4 regions of the Streptomyces sp. C11-1 genome follow, and region 1 is predicted to be linked to each of the others. Evidence: riboswitches for the same ligand, from Rfam matches in the RefSeq annotation. Region 1 holds a riboswitch; each other region holds the start of a gene.
The links. A riboswitch is a leader RNA that binds a small molecule or an ion and turns the genes downstream of it on or off. The one in region 1 is predicted to bind cobalamin.

Region 2: linked by a shared signal. The riboswitch ahead of RI138_RS05695 (cobalamin biosynthesis protein) and the one ahead of RI138_RS01395 (ABC transporter substrate-binding protein) in region 1 are both predicted to bind cobalamin.
Region 3: linked by a shared signal. The riboswitch ahead of RI138_RS23130 (ribonucleoside-diphosphate reductase subunit alpha) and the one ahead of RI138_RS01395 (ABC transporter substrate-binding protein) in region 1 are both predicted to bind cobalamin.
Region 4: linked by a shared signal. The riboswitch ahead of metE (5-methyltetrahydropteroyltriglutamate--homocysteine S-methyltransferase) and the one ahead of RI138_RS01395 (ABC transporter substrate-binding protein) in region 1 are both predicted to bind cobalamin.

Annotation. Positions count from the first base shown of each region.
Region 1 covers NZ_CP134500.1:361,275-365,902, reverse strand. The annotation lists gene RI138_RS01410 (acyl-CoA dehydrogenase family protein) at 1-539, shown strand, start outside; gene RI138_RS01405 (acyl carrier protein) at 653-946, shown strand; gene RI138_RS01400 (beta-ketoacyl-[acyl-carrier-protein] synthase family protein) at 943-2,166, shown strand; cobalamin riboswitch at 2,324-2,510, shown strand; gene RI138_RS01395 (ABC transporter substrate-binding protein) at 2,573-3,619, shown strand; gene RI138_RS01390 (iron chelate uptake ABC transporter family permease subunit) at 3,616-4,628, shown strand, end outside.
Region 2 covers NZ_CP134500.1:1,299,185-1,303,812, reverse strand. The annotation lists gene RI138_RS05705 (putative cobaltochelatase) at 1-401, opposite strand, end outside; gene RI138_RS05700 (cobyric acid synthase) at 398-2,029, opposite strand; gene RI138_RS05695 (cobalamin biosynthesis protein) at 2,070-3,047, opposite strand; cobalamin riboswitch at 3,175-3,329, opposite strand; gene RI138_RS05690 (hypothetical protein) at 3,484-3,729, opposite strand; gene RI138_RS05685 (inorganic phosphate transporter) at 3,742-4,628, opposite strand, start outside.
Region 3 covers NZ_CP134500.1:5,184,381-5,189,008, forward strand. The annotation lists gene RI138_RS23130 (ribonucleoside-diphosphate reductase subunit alpha) at 1-2,317, opposite strand, end outside; cobalamin riboswitch at 2,455-2,577, opposite strand; gene RI138_RS23135 (YbdD/YjiX family protein) at 2,769-2,972, opposite strand; gene RI138_RS23140 (carbon starvation CstA family protein) at 2,969-4,628, opposite strand, start outside.
Region 4 covers NZ_CP134500.1:6,426,668-6,431,295, reverse strand. The annotation lists gene RI138_RS28410 (Imm49 family immunity protein) at 1-684, opposite strand, end outside; gene metE (5-methyltetrahydropteroyltriglutamate--homocysteine S-methyltransferase) at 851-3,175, opposite strand; cobalamin riboswitch at 3,340-3,554, opposite strand; gene RI138_RS28400 (hypothetical protein) at 3,776-3,973, shown strand; gene cobF (precorrin-6A synthase (deacetylating)) at 3,984-4,628, opposite strand, start outside.

The DNA of each region.
Region 1 (4,628 bases):
CGTACGGCTACCGGCAGGCGGGCGAGGCGTTCGAGCAGGCCGTGGCCTCCCTGCCGGAAGGGCCCGCGCGTGATCGGCTCACGGAGCTCCGGCGGCTGTTCGCGCTGCGGTGGGTCGCCCGCAACAGCGGCGACCTGCTCGCCACCGGACGGCTGACCGCCGATCAGGTCACGTTTCTCCCCGACGCGGTGGAGGACGCGATCGCGGCCGTGGCCCGGCACACGCCCGCCCTGGTGGAGTCCTTCGCCCTGCCGGAGCGGCTGATGTCGGACTGGCCGATCGCCGGGCCCGGTTACGCGGCGGCCTACGACGACCCCGAGGGGCCCTGGCACCGGGGCCGCATGGCCGGAGCCGGGGGCCGTCCCGGGGAGTTCCGGCGTCCCGCCCGCGGCAGCAGGAGGCGCCCGCTGCGCGAGAGGGCGGCGGCGCTGGGCGTCCGCGGGGTCCTGCTGGCGTACTGGGGAACCACGTCCATGGTCTCTCGATGGTTCGAGAAGTCGCAGGTGAGCGTAGACGAATCGGTTCGCCCCAGGGCGTAACCGGAAGATCGTCTTCCAGTTACTTCGGCGGTGGGTTGCCGCGTTCGACCACCTGCCGTTCCAGCGACGCCGATCACACGACGTCGATGACACACAGAGGAAGAGGAATCACCGTGAAGACCATCCACCCGAAGATCACCGAGGTGCTGACCGAGACGTTCAAGGTGCCCGCAGCCGAGATCCTGCCGGAATCCACCATGGACAGCCTGGAGATGGACTCCCTGGCGGTGGCAGAGTTCGCGGTCATCATCAAGGAGACCCTCGGCGTCGACGCCGACTCCGAGAAGCTGTACAAGGACGCCACGCTGGCCGACGTCTCCGCGTTCATCGACGCGGCCGTCGGCGGCGACGCGACCGTCGGCGGCGCGGCGGCCGGGGCCACGGTGCCGGTGAGCAACACCCGATGAAGCGACCCGCCATCGCCGTGACCGGCCTGGGAATGATCACCCCGGTCGGCACCACCACCGACACCACCTGGGACGGGGTCCTGGCCGGGCGGTCGCCCGCCCGGACCGTCCCCGAACTCGACGGCTGCGCGGTCGACTTCGCCTGCACGGTCTCCGGCATCGACCTGGACGACGCGGTCGGCGGACGTACGGCCTTCCGTATGGGCCGGTACGTCAAGTTCGCCGTACTCGCCGCCCGGGAAGCGGTCGCGGACGCCGGACTCGACCCGGCGCGCTGGGACGGAGCCCGGGTCGCCGTCGTCGTCGGCACCAGCAGCGGAGGATCGGCCGGGCTCACCGAACAGGCCGTCGCCCTGGAACGGCGGGGACCCGAGGCCACCTCGCCCTCGGGCATCCTGCTCACCATCCCGAACATGCCCGCGGCCGAGATCGCCATCCGGATGAAGGCCACCGGGCCCAGCCTGGCGCCGTGCACGGCCTGTTCGTCCGGGGTGACCGCGCTGTCCGTGGCCCGGGACCTGCTGACCCTCGGCCGGTGCGACATCGCGATCGCCGGGGCCACCGAGTCGATCGTGTTCCCGGTCGCCATGACAGGCCTCGCCCGCTCGGGCGCGGCGGCCCCGCGGGACGGCGACCCGGCCCGCCTCTGCCGCCCCTTCGCCGCCGACCGGGCCGGACTCGTCATGGGGGAGGGCGCCGCCGTCATGGTCCTGGAGCGGGCCGGCGAGGCGCGCGCCCGGGGGGCCGCGCCCCGGGCCCTGATCACGGGCGTCGGGGAGACCACCGACGCCCACCACCCCACCAGCCCGCACCCCTCGGGGGACATCGCACGGGCGGCCGTGGACGCCGCGCTGCGCGACGCGGGCTGGCGCGCCGAGGACGTCGGCCATGTCAACGCGCACGGGACGGCCACCCCCCAGGGCGATGCCACCGAGGCCGCCCTCATCGGCCGGGCCTACCCGCACCGGCCGCCCGTCACCGCCCCCAAGGGCGTGCTGGGCCACTGCATGGGGGCGGCCGGGGCCATCGAGACCGGTCTGACGATCCTCACGCTCCAGCACGGGCTGATCCCGCCGATCGCGAACCTGGACGCCCCGGCCCCCTGGTTCGACATCGACTGCGTCACGAAGACGCCGCGCGAGCTGCCCGTCCGGCGTGCCGTCAGCCACTCCTTCGGCTTCGGCGGCCAGAACGCGGTGATCGCCCTACAGGCGCCGTAACGCCGTAACGCCGTAACGCCGTAGCGCCGTAACGCCGTAACGGAAGCCGGCGGGCCGGTGCGGCGGGACGATCCCGCGCCGCACGGCCCGTCCGGCCGCCTTCCCGGACGTCGTCCGCAGCGCACCCTCACCGCCTCTGATTCCGTGCGAAGGCGCGTGATAGCTTGCCGGGGCCAGTCGAACCCCAACGACGGGGTCAGGGAATCCGGTGCGAAACCGGAACTGACGCGCAGCGGTGAGGGGGACGGGCGGGGCCACGGCCACTGGAGTACTCACCTGCTCCGGGAAGGCGTCCCGCCCGGACGAACCCGAGTCCGAAGACCTGCTGGCGCCCGCGCCCCGCACCGGGGCACGGGAACCGTACGACGGGCTCCGCGGCTGGGCCCAGAGACACCGAGGTCCTTTCGTGCTGCCCACGGCCCTGCCCGCCCCGATACGCACCGCTGCCCTGTTCGCCGCGGGACTCGTCCTGCTGACGGCCTGCGGCACCACCACCGACCAGGCCGCCGACGGCGGCGGCAAGGCCGACGGCTATCCGGTCACCCTCAAGAACTGCGGGCGCACCGTCACGGTCAAGGCCCCGCCGCAGCGCGCCGTCTCGGTCGACCAGGGGTCGACGGAGATCCTCCTCTCGCTCGGCCTCGCCGACCGCCTCGCGGGCAGCGCCACCTGGAGCGACCCGGTCATGAAGGGCCTGGAGAAGGCCAACGCGCGCGTCGAGCGGATATCCGAGAACCGGCCGTCGTCGGAGAGGGTCCTCGACAAAGAACCCGACTTCCTCAGCGCCTCCTTCGCCTCGACCCTCGCCAAGGGCGGCGTCGCCCCCCGCGAGCAGTTCGAGAAGCTCGGCGTCCCCACTTACATCTCGCCCGCCGACTGCACCGGCAAGGACAACAGCGGCGGCGGCGACGGAGCCCGTACCGCACCCCTCACCATGGACAGCGTCTACACGGAAGTCCGCGAACTGGCCCAGGTGTTCGGGGTACCCGAGCGTGGTGACGCCCTGGTGAAGAAGCTCCAGGCGCGGGTGGAGAAGGCCACCGAGGGCATCGACGCCTCCCAAGCGTCACTCCTCTACTGGTTCTCCGACTCCAAGGCCCCCTACCTCGCGGGCTGCTGCGGCGCCCCCGGAGTCATCACCAAGGAACTCGGCGCGAAGAACGTCTTCGACGACACGCACGACGAATGGCCCCAGATCAGCTGGGAGACCGTCGCCGACCGCAACCCCGACGTCCTGGTCATCGGCGACCTGAGCCGTACGATGCAGACCGCCGAGAGCGCCGAGAAGAAGATCGAGTTCCTTGAGTCCAACCCGGTCACCAAGACCATGGACGCCGTCAAGAACCGCCGTTACGTGCTGCTCAGCGGCCAGGCGATGAACCCGACCATCCGCACCGTGGAGGGCCTGGAGCGTGTCGCGGCCGGACTGCGCGACTTCGGCCTCGCGGGTTGAGTACGGGCAGCCGTACGGCCGGGGAGCGGGCCGGCACACCGCCCCTCACCGACCGGCCCCGCCCGGCCCGCGGCTGCGGGCCGCTCGCCGTGCTGCTCTGGGCCGGCGGCCTCCTGCTCCTGCTGCTCTCCGTCGCGGTCGCCGTGACCATCGGGCCCGCCCGGATCTCCGTGCCCGACGTCTGGTCGGCCGTCGCCGCCCACCTCGGGATCGGCGACTCGGAGCTCAGCCCGATCAGGGACGGCATCATCTGGAACCTGCGGATGCCCCGGACCCTGCTCGCCGCCGTGTGCGGCGCGGGGCTCGCGGTGTGCGGGACGGTGATGCAGTCCCTGCTGCGCAACCCGCTGGCCGACCCGTTCGTCCTCGGCGTCTCCTCCGGCGCCTCGACCGGGGCGGTCGTGATCGTGGTGCTCGGCGTCGGCGGGGGAGCGGTGTCCCTGTCCGCCGGGGCCTTCGTCGGGGCGATCTGCTCCTTCGCCCTGGTGCTGCTGCTCAGCCACACCCTGGGCGGCACCACCGACCGGGTCGTGCTCTCCGGCGTCGCCGCGATGCAGCTCTTCTCCGCCCTCACCTCCTTCGTCGTGATGACCTCCGCCGACGCCGAGCAGACCCGCGGGGTGCTGTTCTGGCTCCTCGGCTCGCTCGGCGGCGTCGGCTGGAGCGAGGTCGCGTTCTGCTCCGCCGTCCTCGCCGTCTGCCTGGTGGTCTGCCTGGCTCACGCCCGTACGCTCGACGCCTTCGCCTTCGGGCAGGACGCGGCCGCGGCGCTCGGTGTCGACGTGGGCCGCACCCGGATCGTGCTGCTGTGCACCACCGCCCTGCTCACCGCCGCCCTCGTCAGCGCGGCCGGGGCGATCGGCTTCGTCGGCCTGGTCCTGCCGCACGCCGCCCGTGCCCTGACCGGTTCGGGCCACCGGCGACTGCTCCCGGTCACCGCGCTCGCCGGAGCGGTGTTCCTGGTGTGGGTCGACACCCTCGCCCGGACCGTCCTGGACCCGCAGGAGGT
Region 2 (4,628 bases), 940 kb from region 1:
AGAATCCCCCGGTGTGCGTCGGCCAGCAGCCCCGGCTCGAACGCCTTCACTCCCTCCGAGAGCGCCCGCTCGATGTCCAGCGCCCCCACGAGCCGGTCCTCGGACGCCCCGACGGGCAGCTCGACGGTCCGCGCCGGGCGCGACACACCGGGGGCATCCGCGTGCGGCCCATCGGGGCACGCCGGATCGGGGGCCACCGGATCACAGGAGAACCGGCACCCCGGTACGACGGAGACCTCGGGCATGAGGGCGGCCAGCGCCCGGACGGCGGTGGACTTGGCGGTCCCCTTCTCGCCCCGCACGAGCACCCCGCCGACGGCCGGACTGACGGCGTTGAGCAACAGCCCGAGCCGCAGGTCGTCCTGCCCGACGATCGCGGTGAAGGGATACGGCGTACTCACTTGGCCTCCTCGTTGACATGCTCTTCAGCTTTGACGTGAGCGGTCACTACAAGCCCCTCCGGCGATCGAGGAGCGGGGTCCGGGGCAGCGCTCCGGCTCTCCGACGACGTACCCGCCCCCAACGGCGGCGCCCCCGGCGGCACGAACGGCAACCCGGCCGGCGCCCCGCCCTCGATGAGCCGCCACAGCGCGTCCGTATCCGCATGCTCCTCCACCAGATCCCCCAGCCGGTCCAACTGCTCCTCCCGCAACACCCCGAAACTCGTGTCCGGCGCAGGAACGAACCGTCGCCCGGCGGCCCGGGCCACCTCCGCCAGGAACCGCCGCCGGAACGCGTCGCTCTCCAGCGACCCGTGCCAGTGCGTCCCCCACACCGCACCCACCCGGCACCCGTCCAGGAACGGTTCCCCGCCCCGCACATCGGCCACCCCGTGGTGGATCTCGTACCCTTCCACCACCTCACCCAGCGCCGAACCCACCGGCCGCGCCAGCGTCTTGGCCCGGTCGAAGCGGACGGTCACCGGCAGCAGCCCCAGCCCGTCCACGACCCCCGCCCGCGACTCCACCTCGTCCTCGATCCGCTCACCGAGCACCTGGAACCCGCCGCAGATCCCCAGCACCGGCCGGCCCTCCGCCGCCCGCCGCACCAGCGCGTCCGCGAGACCCCGCTCGCGCAGCCAGGCCAGCGCCTTCACCGTGCCCCGCGTCCCGGGCACGACCACCAGGTCCGCGTCGGCCAGCTCCTCGGCCCGGTCCACGAACCGCACCACGACGCCCGGTTCGGCGGCCAGCGCGTCCACGTCCGTGAAGTTCGACATCAACGGCACCGCGCACACCGCGACCCGCAACACGTCCTCACCGTGCGGGGGAGCCACGACCGACTCCCGTACCGCACCCCGCAGGGACACCCGCAGGCCGTCCTCCTCGTCGATGCCGAGTCCGTGGGCGTACGGCAGAACTCCGTACGTCCGTCGCCCGGTCAGCCCGTACAGCATGTCCAGCCCCGGTTCCAGCAGCGAGACATCGCCCCGGAACTTGTTCACCAGGTAGCCCGCGACCAGCGACTGGTCCTCGGCGCCGAGCAGCGCCGTCGTCCCGAAGAACGAGGCGAAGACCCCGCCCCGGTCGATGTCCCCGACCACCAGCACGGGGAAGCGGGCCGCCCGCGCGATGCCCATGTTCACGATGTCGGTCCGGCGGAGGTTGATCTCGGCCGGCGAACCGGCCCCTTCGCAGATCACCGCGTCATAGGCCGACCGCAGCTGCTCCAGGCAGTCCGTGACCGTCCCGAGCAGCGCCTCCTGACGCCCCCCGTGGTAGCCCCGGGCGCTCATCTCACCGACCGGCCTGCCCATCAGGACCACCTGGCTGGACCGGTCGCCGCCCGGCTTCAGCAGCACCGGGTTCATCAGGGCGGTCGGCTCCACCCGGGCCGCCTGCGCCTGCATCGCCTGGGCGCGCCCGATCTCCGCGCCCTCGCGGGTCACGAAGGAGTTGAGGGACATGTTCTGCGCCTTGAACGGCGCGACCTTCACGCCCCGGCGCACCAGCCAGCGGCAGATGCCCGCCGTGACGACGCTCTTGCCCGCGTCCGATGTGGTCCCCGCGACCAGCAGCCCACCACTCATGCCCGCTCCCGTTCCCGTACCGCGTTCCGTGCCGGACCGTTCATGACCGCCCCCGCCTTCGTCCCGCAGCCGACCGCCCGGCGGCCCGCCCCGCGACCATCCGCGCCGCCACGCACACACCCAGGGCCAGCGCACTCACCCGGCGCGACAGCCGCACCGCGCGTTCGATGTCGTCGCCGCGCACGTCCCGGCCGGACTCCCCGTTCAGTACGGGCCGGTGCTCCACGCGCCCCGCGTACGCCAGCGTTCCCCCCAGTCGTACGCCGAGCGCCCCCGCGAACGCGGCCTCCACCGGTCCCGCGTTCGGGCTCGGGTGGCGCCCCGCGTCCGCCTTCCAGGCGCGTACGGCCTCGGACGGCCGCCCGCCCGCCACCACGGCCAGCGCGGCCGTCAGCCGGGCGCCGGGCCACCCAGCGAGGTCGTCCAGGCGAGCCGAGGCCCATCCGTAACGGCGGTGGCGGGGCGACTTGTGGCCGACCATCGCGTCGAGCGTGTTCACGGCCCGGAAGCCGACGAGTCCGGGCACCCCGCCGACGGCGCCCCACACGAGCGCGCCGACGACGGCGTCCGAGGTGTTCTCGGCGACCGATTCCACGACGGCGCGGGCGATCCCAGGCCCGTCCAGGGAGTGCGGGTCGCGCCCGCACAGATGCGGCAGCCGTTCCCGGGCGACCTCAAGGTCCCCGGCGGCCAGCGCGCCCCCGATGGCGCGGGCCTCCCGGCCCAGCGACGTACCGCCGACGACCGACCAGGTGGCGGCGGCGGTCAGCGCGACGGCGAGCGCGGGGCGCTCCCGTACCGCACGGGCGGCCAGCGCGGCGGCCCCCACGGCGCCTCCGGCGCACATGAGGGTGTGCAGCGCGCCCCGGCCCCGGTCGTCACGCCACAGCAGGGACTCCACCCGCGCGGCGGCCCGGCCGAACCCGGCGACGGGGTGGCCCCGCCGGGGGTCGCCGAAGAGCGCGTCGGCGACCATTCCGGCCGTGGCGCCGTACGCGAAGAGGCGATCGGCACGCACGGCTCAGCCCGTCGTGGGTCGGGGCGTTCCGGAGTGAGGGGGCACTGGATGCGGCGCACGGCGGCCGGACATGGCATAGGTCCTTAACTCAGGGTCCGCGCCCTGGTTCGACGAGAGCGGCGACGAGAGTCTCCTGGCTCCCGGATCCGCAGCTCCCCCGGCCTTCCAGCCCGTGCGCGACGGGCCGTGACATCCGGTGTCCCGACAGGTCGTGACGTCCGGTGTGGGGGAGTGCTCCCCGGTGACAGTGGCGGGACCGCGCCGGATTCGCACCGGCTTCCTCTGCTGTCGCCGTGAATGGCTCCGGCAGTCCACCACGCTGCGAGAACAGCCGTCAACTTGCTGTTGACCTGCGGAGGCCAGGTGTGCGCAGACGCACATCGGGCCGGACACACACGAGGTGTGTCCGGCCCGATGAGGGGTGCCGTGGGACGCGTCAGGCGACGATCAGATAGATCCCGTACGAGACCGCCGCCGCGCACGCCGCGAAGCAGGCGTACGCGCTGGTGCGCGCCAGCGCGGCGGTACCGCCGGAGGCACCGCTCCCGGAGCCGCTGCCGCCGGCCGGGGCCGACAGCTTGGAGAGGGCGACGATGCCCAGGGTGAAGACGCCGACCAGCGCGACGGTGATCACGAGACTGACACCGAAGACGGAGGCGAGAGCTGCCCAGTCGATTTTCATACGGATCTGTCCTTACACCGTGGCCGCGGGGCGGGGCGTGTCGTCGGGTGCCGCGGCCGGGGCCGGGATGGTGGTCGAGAGGTCGGAGACCGGTGCGCCCGCGGGGGGCGGGGAGACCGCGGCGATGGCGGTGGTGACGACGCCCTGCGGCTCGTTCGCCGCCGCTTCCTCGGTGTCGTTGACGTTGGTGTGGTCGACCGGCTGGCGGCGCGAGGCCAGCCAGATGGCGAAGGAGCCGCCGACCAGGATGGCCGCGGTGACGGCGACACCCCAGGGGCCCTGCTTGGTGAGGAACTCGGCACCCGCGCCGACCAGACCCGCGGCCGGGAGCGTGAGGCCCCAGGCGACGAACATCCGGGTGGCGGTGGACCAGCGGACCACGCCGCCCTTGCGGCCGAGGCCCGCGCCCATCACGGCACCCGAGCAGGACTGGGTGGTGGAGAGCGAGAAGCCGAGGTGCGAGGAGGCCAGGATGACGGTCGCCGCGCTGGTCTGGGCGGCGAAGCCCTGCGGCGGCTGGAGGTCGGTCAGGCCCTTGCCCATGGTGCGGATGATGCGCCAGCCGCCGAGGTAGGTGCCGAGCGCGATGGCGACACCGGCGGAGACGATGACCCACATCGGCGGGTTGGAGCCGGGGGCGAGGACGCCGCCGGTCACCAGGGCCAGGGTGATGATGCCCATCGTCTTCTGGGCGTCGTTGGTGCCGTGGGCGAGCGAGACGAGACCGGCCGAGGCGATCTGCCCGGTCCGGTAGCCCTTGGCCGTCGACTTGAGCTGGTTCGGGTCGGTGACGTTCCGGTTGATCCGGTACGTCAGCCGCGTGGCCAGCATCGCTGCGAGACCGGCGACGAGCGGAGCGGCGATCGCGGGCAGCAGCACCTTGGTGACGACGGTGCCGC
Region 3 (4,628 bases), 4.8 Mb from region 1:
CCGACGCCTGACCGGACGCGGCACGGGCGATCCGGGTCGCCGGGCGCGAACGCAGGTAGTACGTCGTCTTCAGCCCCTGCTTCCAGGCGTACGCGTACATCGAGGAGAGCTTGCCGATGGTCGGCGTCTCCAGGAACAGGTTGAGCGACTGGCTCTGGTCGAGGAACGGCGTACGGGCCGCCGCCATGTCGATCAGGCCGCGCTGCGGGATCTCCCACGCGGTGCGGTACAGGGCCCGCACGTCCTCGGGAATCCAGGCGAAGCCCTGCACCGAGCCGCTCGCCTCGCGCAGCGCCTCACGGGTGCGGGCGTCCCACACGCCGAGCTTCTTCAGCTCGTCCACCAGGTAGGCGTTGACCTGGAGGAACTCACCGCTGAGCGTCTCGCGCTTGAACAGGTTGGAGACCTGCGGCTCGATGCACTCGTACACACCGGCGATCGAGGCGATCGTGGCGGTCGGCGCGATGGCGAGCAGCAGCGAGTTGCGCATACCGGTCTTCGCGACCCGGGCGCGCAGGGCGTCCCAGCGCTCCGGCCAGTTCAGCTCGGTGTCGTAGTGGTCGGGGTGCAGCACACCGCGCGCGGCACGCGTCTCGGACCAGGCGGGCAGCGGGCCCGACCGCTCGGCCAGGTCGCAGGACGCCTCGTACGCCGCCAGCATGATCCGCTCGGAGATCTTCGTGGAGAGCGCGCGGGCCTCGGGCGAGTCGAAGGGCAGACGCAGCTGGAAGAAGACGTCCTGGAGGCCCATGGCGCCCAGACCGACCGGCCGCCAGCGGGAGTTGGAGCGCCCGGCCTGCTCGGTCGGGTAGAAGTTGATGTCGACGACCCGGTCCAGGAAGGTCACGGCGGTGCGCACGGTGGCATCCAGCCGGTCCCAGTCGATCGAGCCGTTCGCCACGAAGGCGCCGAGGTTGACCGAGCCCAGGTTGCAGACGGCCGTCTCGCCGTCGTTGGTGACCTCAAGGATCTCGGTGCACAGGTTCGAGGAGTGGACGACCCGGCCCGGCTCGGCGGTCTGGTTCGCGGTCCGGTTGGAGGCGTCCTTGAACGTCATCCAGCCCTGGCCGGTCTGCGCGAGGGTACGCATCATCCGGCCGTACAGCTCACGCGCGGGCATCGTCTTGCGGGCCAGCCCCCTGGCCTCGGCCGCGCGGTAGGCCGCGTCGAACTCGTCGCCCCACAGGTCGACCAGCTCGGGCACGTCGGCGGGGGAGAAGAGCGACCACTCGGTGTCGGCGTCGACGCGGCGCATGAACTCGTCCGGGATCCAGTGCGCCAGGTTCAGGTTGTGCGTACGCCGCTGGTCCTCGCCCGTGTTGTCGCGGAGTTCGAGGAACTCCTCGATGTCCGCGTGCCAGGTCTCCAGGTAGACCGCCGCAGCGCCCTTGCGCCGACCGCCCTGGTTCACCGCCGCCACCGAGGCGTCCAGCGTCTTGAGGAACGGCACGATGCCGTTGGAGTGCCCGTTGGTGCCCCGGATCAGCGAACCCCGGGCGCGGATGCGGGAGTAGGACAGACCGATGCCGCCCGCGTGCTTGGAGAGCCGCGCCACCTGGTGGTAGCGGTCGTAGATCGAGTCCAGCTCGTCCTTGGGGGAGTCCAGCAGATAGCAGGAGGACATCTGCGGGTGCCGGGTACCGGAGTTGAAGAGCGTGGGGGAGGAGGGGAGGTAGTCCAGCCTGCTCATCAGCCCGTAGAGCGCGGCGACCTCGTCCAGCGCCCGCACCGACTCGTCCTCGGCCAGGCCCGCGGCCACGCGCAGCATGAAGTGCTGCGGGGTCTCGATGACCTGGCGGGTGTGCGGGTGGCGCAGCAGGTAGCGGCTGTGCAGCGTACGGAGACCGAAGTAGCCGAAACGGTCGTCCGCGCCCTCGGACAGCGTCCGCTCGACCAGCTCGTCCAGCGCCTTCGCGTGCAGCTCGACGAAGGCGGTCGTGCGGTCCGCGATCAGGCCCTCGCGGTGGCCGACGGCGACCGAGGCGGAGAAGGACGTGGCGCCCTGGCTCGCGGCCTCGTCGGCGATCGTGCGGGTCAGCAGCCGGGCGGCGAGCTTGGAGTACGCGGGGTCCTCGGAGATCAGCCCCGCGGCGGCCTCGGTGGCCAGCGAGCGCAGCTCGGCCTCGTCGGAGCGGGCGTTGCGCCCGCGCAACGCGGCAGCGGCGACCCGTCCGGGGTCGGTGTCGGGCAGATCGACGGTGAGGTCGGTCAGGGTCCGCAGCAGGGCGGTCCCGGGTCCGTCGTTCGAGGCGTCTCCGGACGTGGTGGACACTGCGGATTCGGTGGCTGAAACCGGATCGGCGGGCGCGATGGTCACTGGGCTTTCCCTCGCTCGGCTGGGGGCCGGCAGCAGGCGGGGAAGCCGGGCAGCGCGAAGCCCGGGTCAGGGCAGCACTGCTGACGGCGTCCACCGGCCTATCCGCGAGGCCCGGACGTCTGGCATCCGGTTCGGTCGATCCGGACGCACTGTCGACAGGTCTTCGGACTTCAGGTGTGCAAAAGCACACTGATCACACCGTTGCGGGACAGTTCCGGATTCGCACCGGATTCCCCTGCGACGACAGCGAGGTCGAGCATACATGTGGGGGCCGCCTGATGAGGTAGCCCCCACATGTTGTGTCGGCCGACATAACTTTTCCGAGGCGGTGTGGATTCTTCGCCCGACTTTTCTCCGGTTCGGCCCGGAGCGGACGGGCCTGTACGAGGGCGCGAAAAGGGGCCGCCGCGCCCCTGGGCGGGGTGCGGCGGCCCCGCGGGACCGGTGGCGCTCAGCAGCAGCGGAAGCCCTCGCGGGGGTCCGCCTCGCGGGCGTCGGTGCGGCTGTGCTCGAAGACGCGGCGGGTCATGACCGGTGTGTCCGGATCGTGCGCCCGCGCGTGCGCCACGTAACGGTCGTAGGCCGACTCGCCGGTCAGCTCGCGCACGTACCAGCGGATGCGGCCGGCGATCCGGCGGACGTCCCGCACACTCATGTCCGGGCCTTCGGCAGGTCCGTACCGCCGTCCTCCACGCGGATGCCGCCCTCGGGGCCGACGCCCGCCGCGACCAGCTCGGCCTTCTCCTCCTTGGTCGCGAGGATCGACGCCGGGGCGACCAGCCTGGACTGGACGAACGGCGCCTCGTGGAGCTTGACGCTCTCCGGGTCGCGGATGGCGTTGAAGCAGACCCGTCCGGCGTCCACGAGGACCACGATGATGAGGACCGCGAAGAGCGCGCACAGCACCCCGTCGACCGTGGAGTTGGTGACGACGGTCCGCATCTCCTCCATGTTCTTCGCGGGGGCCAGCACCTCACCGGCGTCGATGCCCGCCTGGTACTTGTCGCGCTGGGCGAAGAACCCGATCTTCACGTCCTCGGAGAAGATCTTCTGCCAGCTCGCGGTGAGCGTGACCGCCACGTCCCAGGCCAGGGGCACCGCGGTCACCCAGGCCCACTTCAGTCGGCCGGACTTCACCAGCAGCGTGGTGCAGACGGCCAGCGCGACCGCGGCCAGCAGCTGATTGGCGATGCCGAACAGCGGGAAGAGCTGGTTGATGCCGCCCAGCGGGTCGTGCACACCGACCCAGAGGAAGTAGCCCCATCCGCCTACGACGACGGCGCTGGCGAACCACACGCCCGGCTTCCAGCTGACCTCGCGGAACGGCTTGTAGACGTTGCCCAGCATGTCCTGGAGCATGAAGCGCCCCACGCGGGTGCCCGCGTCGACGGTGGTGAGGATGAACAACGCTTCGAACATGATGGCGAAGTGGTACCAGAACGCCTTCATGGCGGTACCGCCGATCACCGCGGAGAAGATCTCCGCCATGCCGAGCGCGAACGTCGGTGCGCCACCGGTCCGGGACAGCAGACTCTGTTCCTCGACGTCCTTGGCCGCCTGGGCCAGCGCCTCGGGGGAGATGGAGAAGCCGAAGCCGGCCACGGCCTCGGAGGCGGCCTGGACGCTGTCACCGATCACACCGGCCGGTGCGTTGATGGCGAAGTACAGACCGGGGTCGATGATGCAGGCGGCGATCATCGCCATGATCGCCACGAACGACTCGGTCAGCATCGCGCCGTAGCCGATCATCCGGATCTGGGTCTCCTTCTGGACCATCTTCGGGGTGGTGCCCGAGGAGACCAGGGAGTGGAAGCCGGAGAGCGCGCCGCAGGCGATGGTGATGAAGACGAACGGGAACATCGAGCCCGCGAAGACGGGCCCCGAGCCGCTGCTCGCGAACTCGGTGACCGCGGGCATCTTCAGGGTGGGCAGCGCTATCACCACACCGAGGGCCAGCAGGGCGATCGTGCCGACCTTCATGAAGGTGGAGAGGTAGTCGCGCGGCGCCAGCAGCAGCCACACGGGCAGCACGGAGGCGAGGAACCCGTACACGATCATCCAGACGACCAGCGTGCCCGGTTCCAGCGTGAAGAAGTCCGCCCAGGACGACTCGGCCACCCAGCCGCCCGCGACGATCGCGAGCAGCAGCAGCGCGACGCCGATGAGCGAGACCTCGCTGACCTTGCCGGGGCGCAGGATCCGCAGATAGACGCCCATGAAGAGCGCGATCGGGATCGTCATGCCGATGGAGAAGACGCCCCAGGGCGAGTGGGCGAGCGCGTTCACGATGACCAGCGCGAGAACCGCGAGC
Region 4 (4,628 bases), 6.1 Mb from region 1:
CTGATCGGGGGTCGGCGTGCCTGCGGCGTCCAGCGCGGCGGCTGCCTGTTTCCGCTCGTCGGCATCGGGCTTGCACAGCGGCACGGTGGGCCAGTGGCGGGGCTGGTGGCCCTCCGTCCGGGTCAGATAGAGGCACAGGGTGTCCATCGCGGCGAGGTCCGCCGGGTCCGATGCCGAGGTGAGCGGGGAGTAGGGCACTCCTTCGTGGATCTCGGGCGCGTAGTCGTCCCGCAGCAGCAGTCCGATGACCCGCTGCCAGTCCCATACGAGGCCGCTGGCCACGCAGATCGCGAAGGTGTCCAGCCAGGTCCGGGCCGAGGGGGCCTGCGCCCCCGCGTGGCCGAAGGCGGCGCTGAAGGATATGTCCTCGGTGCTGAGCTTCTCGCCGATCAGCGGGAAGAAGATCTCCTGGTCGCCGTCGGGGTAGCAGCCGACGCTCAACTCCCCCAGGCGGCACTCGGCCGCCGTGCGCAGCGCGGAGCGGGCCACATCGTCGAGCGCGGCTCCCTGCGCGGTGCGCGCGGCGACGTGGTCGAGCAGTTCGTCGGCCGCTTCGGCCATGCGCCGCGGGGCCGGGTCGTCGTAGCGCATCCAGTGCCACCGCCCCACGGCGCGCCCGACGATACCCTCCGACGCCTCGCCCAAGCGCCGGGCGTCCACCTCATGACACGTCACTTCCCGCACGTCCGCAGCCCTTTCGTGATCTTCGATCCGGAAGCGGCACGCTATCAGCGGGCTCGGACATTCCCCGGCCCGCACGGGAACGTCATCAGCGGGATCGGACATTCACCGGCCGTACGGGAACGTCCCGGGGCGGGAGCAGCGGTGGCCGCTCCCGCCCCGGGGCGGATCACGCCGCTTCGGTGGGCAGCTCCGCGCGGATCTGCCGCGCGGCGGCGACCAGGTTCTCCAGGGAGGCCCGGGTCTCGGGCCAGCCGCGGGTCTTCAGGCCGCAGTCGGGGTTCACCCAAAGCCGCTCGGCCGGGATGGCCTCAAGTCCCTTGCGCAGCAGGGCCGCCGCCTCTTCGGTGCTCGGGATGCGCGGGGAGTGGATGTCGTAGACGCCGGGCCCGGCCTCACGCGGGTAGCCGTGGGCGGCGAGTTCGCGGGCGACCTGCATATGGGATCGGGCGGCCTCCAGGCTGATGACGTCGGCGTCGAGGTCGTCGATGGCCTGGACGATGTCACCGAACTCCGCGTAGCACATGTGGGTGTGGATCTGGGTGTCCGGCCGTACCCCGGCGGTGGCGAGCCGGAAGGACTCGGTCGCCCACTCCAGGTACGCGGCATGCTCGGCGGCCCGCAGCGGCAGCGTCTCGCGGAGCGCGGGCTCGTCGACCTGGATAACCGAAGTGCCGCTCGCCTCCAGGTCGTTGACCTCGTCACGGAGGGCGAGGGCCACCTGGCGGGCGGTTTCGCCGAGCGGCTGGTCGTCGCGGACGAAGGACCAGGCGAGCATGGTGACCGGGCCGGTGAGCATGCCCTTGACGGGGCGCTCGGTCAGCGACTGCGCGTAGGTGGTCCAGCGCACGGTCATCGGCTCGGGCCGCGAGATGTCCCCGGCGAGCACCGGCGGGCGGACGTATCGGGTGCCGTAGGACTGGACCCAGCCGTGCCGGGTGGCGAGGTAGCCGGTGAGCTGCTCGGCGAAGTACTGGACCATGTCGTTGCGTTCGGGCTCGCCGTGCACAAGGACGTCGATCCCGGCTTTCTCCTGGAAGGAGAGGACCTCGCGGATCTCGTCCTTGATCCGCTCCTCGTACCCGGCCTCGTCGATCCGGCCCGCCCGCAGGTCCGCGCGGGCGGTGCGCAGTTCGGTGGTCTGCGGGAACGAGCCGATGGTGGTGGTCGGGAGCTGCGGCAGCCCGAGGTGGGCGCGCTGGGCGGCGGCCCGCTCGGGGTACGGCTGGGAGCGGCGGCCGTCGGCTCCGGTGATGGCCGCCGTACGGTCCCGGACGGCCGGGTCATGGGTGAGCGCGGCCCCGGCGCGGGAGGCCAGGTCGGCGCGGTTGGCGGCCAGGTCGGCCGCGATGGCGCCGGTGCCGCCGGCCAGGCCGCGGGCCAGGACCACGATCTCCTCGGTCTTCTGCCGGGCGAAGGCCAGCCAGCGGGCGATCTGCGGGTCGATGTCGCGCTCGGCGTCCGCGTCCAGCGGGACGTGGAGAAGGGAGCAGGAGGCGGAGACGTCGACGCGGTCGGCGAGGCCGAGAAGCGTGCCGAGGGTGGCGAGCGACTTCTCGTAGTCGTTGATCCAGATGTTGCGGCCGTTGACGACGCCCGCGACCAGGCGCTTGCCGGGCAGGCCGCCCGCCGCCGCGAGATCGTCGAGGTTGCCCGCGCCGGACTCGGTGAAGTCGACCGCCAGTCCGTCGACGGGGGCCTTGGCCAGGACCGGCAGCGCGTCGCCGAGCCGCCCGAAATAGGAGGCGACCAGCAGCTTGGGCCGGTCGGCGAGTGCGCCCAGCTCGCGGTAGGCGCGGGCGGCGGCGTTCAGTTCGGCGGGGGTGCGGTCCTGGACGAGGGCGGGCTCGTCCAGCTGCACCCATGCGGCGCCCGCCGCGCGGAGGCCGGCGAGGACTTCGGCGTACACCGGGAGGAGCCGGTCCAGCAGGGTCAGCGGCTCGAAGCCGGCGGCGACACCGGGGGCCGCCTTGGCGAGCAGGAGGTAGGTGACGGGGCCGACGAGGACCGGGCGCGGGGTGTGGCCGAGCGCGAGGGCTTCCTTGAACTCGGCGACCTGCTTGGCGGGGTCGGCGGTGAACACGGTGTCGGGCCCGAGCTCGGGCACCAGGTAGTGGTAGTTGGTGTCGAACCACTTCGTCATCTCCAGCGGCGCGACGTCCTGGGTGCCGCGGGCCATGGCGAAGTATCCGTCGAGGGCGTCGGAGCGGACGGCGTCGCGGTGCCGCGCGGGGACAGCGCCGACCATGACGCTGGTGTCCAGAACATGGTCGTAGTACGAGAAATCACCGGTCGGCACCTCGTGGACTCCGGCCTCGGCGAGCTGCCGCCAGGTTCCCCGGCGCAGTTCGGCGGCGGTCCGCCGGAGGGTGTCCGCGTCGACGCGGCCCTTCCAGTAGCCCTCGATGGCCTTCTTCAGTTCACGGTTCCGACCCTGGCGGGGGTAGCCGTACACGGTGGCCCGTGCTGCCGCGGCTGCGGGCTTCGCTGTCACGTGACTCTCCTTCGCGAGCGTGGCTGCTTGCTGATCCCGGGACGGGACGCGGACACGAAGGGGTGACGCATCGGGCGGAGAGCAGGACACACTGGACCGTGTCCGTCCGCCTGACGGTTACGCCGACCCGCCCACGAGGTCACCGGGAACTCCGCACGCGAACGGTCACGTGCGGGCAACGGGCAGGTCTTCGGACTCGCGGGCACGCCTGCCGGGGCAGACACCTACTGGCCGTCGCTTCCCAGACCCGGCCGGGCCCAGTGCGTATGACGGCGGTCGTTCCCACTCACCGCTGCGGGGCAGTCCCGGATTCCCACCGGGTTCCCTCTTACGACTCCCTGCCTGGCGGACAGGGCGAACCAGCTGCACCGGTCACCCTAAGGGGGAGACCGCCGGGCGCACACCGTTGTTCACACTTCGAACGGTGAGGTGAGACACGGGTGCCCGAATAAGCCCCCTCTGGGTGTGCGGGGGCGGAGACCCAGATGTAACCGAATGGCGTAGGAAAGGCGGAACCACAGAGCGTCAAAAGCCGTTCTTCTTCCCACTACACGGCCCGCCGACCCCCGGCGGGGCCGACCGAGGAACGGAAAACGCCATATGAAGAAGACAGTTGGGTGGGCCCAGGACGGCGACGACTGGACGATCACCGTGAACGGCACGCAGTACCGCGCGATCGAGCGGCCGGCGGACGGCCGGGTGCACAACTACCTGGTGCGGGGTGACGACCTGAGCGCCGAGTGCCCGAGCCTCGGCCACGGGCTGGGCGTCATCCGGGAACACGAGTCCCGGCGCTGACGCCGGCCGGTCAGCCGAGCGGGCCGCCCCCAGAGCCGTCCGCGCCTTCCGCCGGGCGGCCCGCCCCTTCCGCCTCGTCCCGCCCCTGCCGCAGCAGGTAGGTGTCCATGATCCAGCCGTGCCGCTCGCGGGCCTCCGCGCGCAGCCGGCTGATCCGGCCGGCGACCTCGTCGAGCGGGCCGGAGACCAGGATCTCGTCGGGGGTGCCGAGGTACGCACCCCAGTGGATCCACAGACCCCTGCCCGTCAGATGGGTGAAGGTCTCGTGGCCGTCGAGCATCACCACGATGTCGCCGTCGTCCTCGGGGAAGCCCTGGGCGAGCCGTCTACCGGGGGTGATGCGGATGGGGCGGCCGACCCGGTTCAGGGTGACGCGGTGCCGGGCGGCGAGGGCGGAGACGCTGCTGATGCCGGGGATCACCTCATGGCCGAAATTCACCGTGCCGCGGCCCCGGATGTCCGCCAGGATCGCGAGCGTGCTGTCGTACAGGGACGGGTCGCCCCACACCAGGAAGGCCCCGCACTCCCCCGGCGCGAGCTCCTCGATGATCAGGCGTTCGCAGATGTCGGCGCGGCGGCGGCGCCAGTCGTGCACGGCCGAGGCGTAGCGCGCACCGTCGTCCTGGGTGCGGTCGCGCCACGGGTCCTCGGCCTC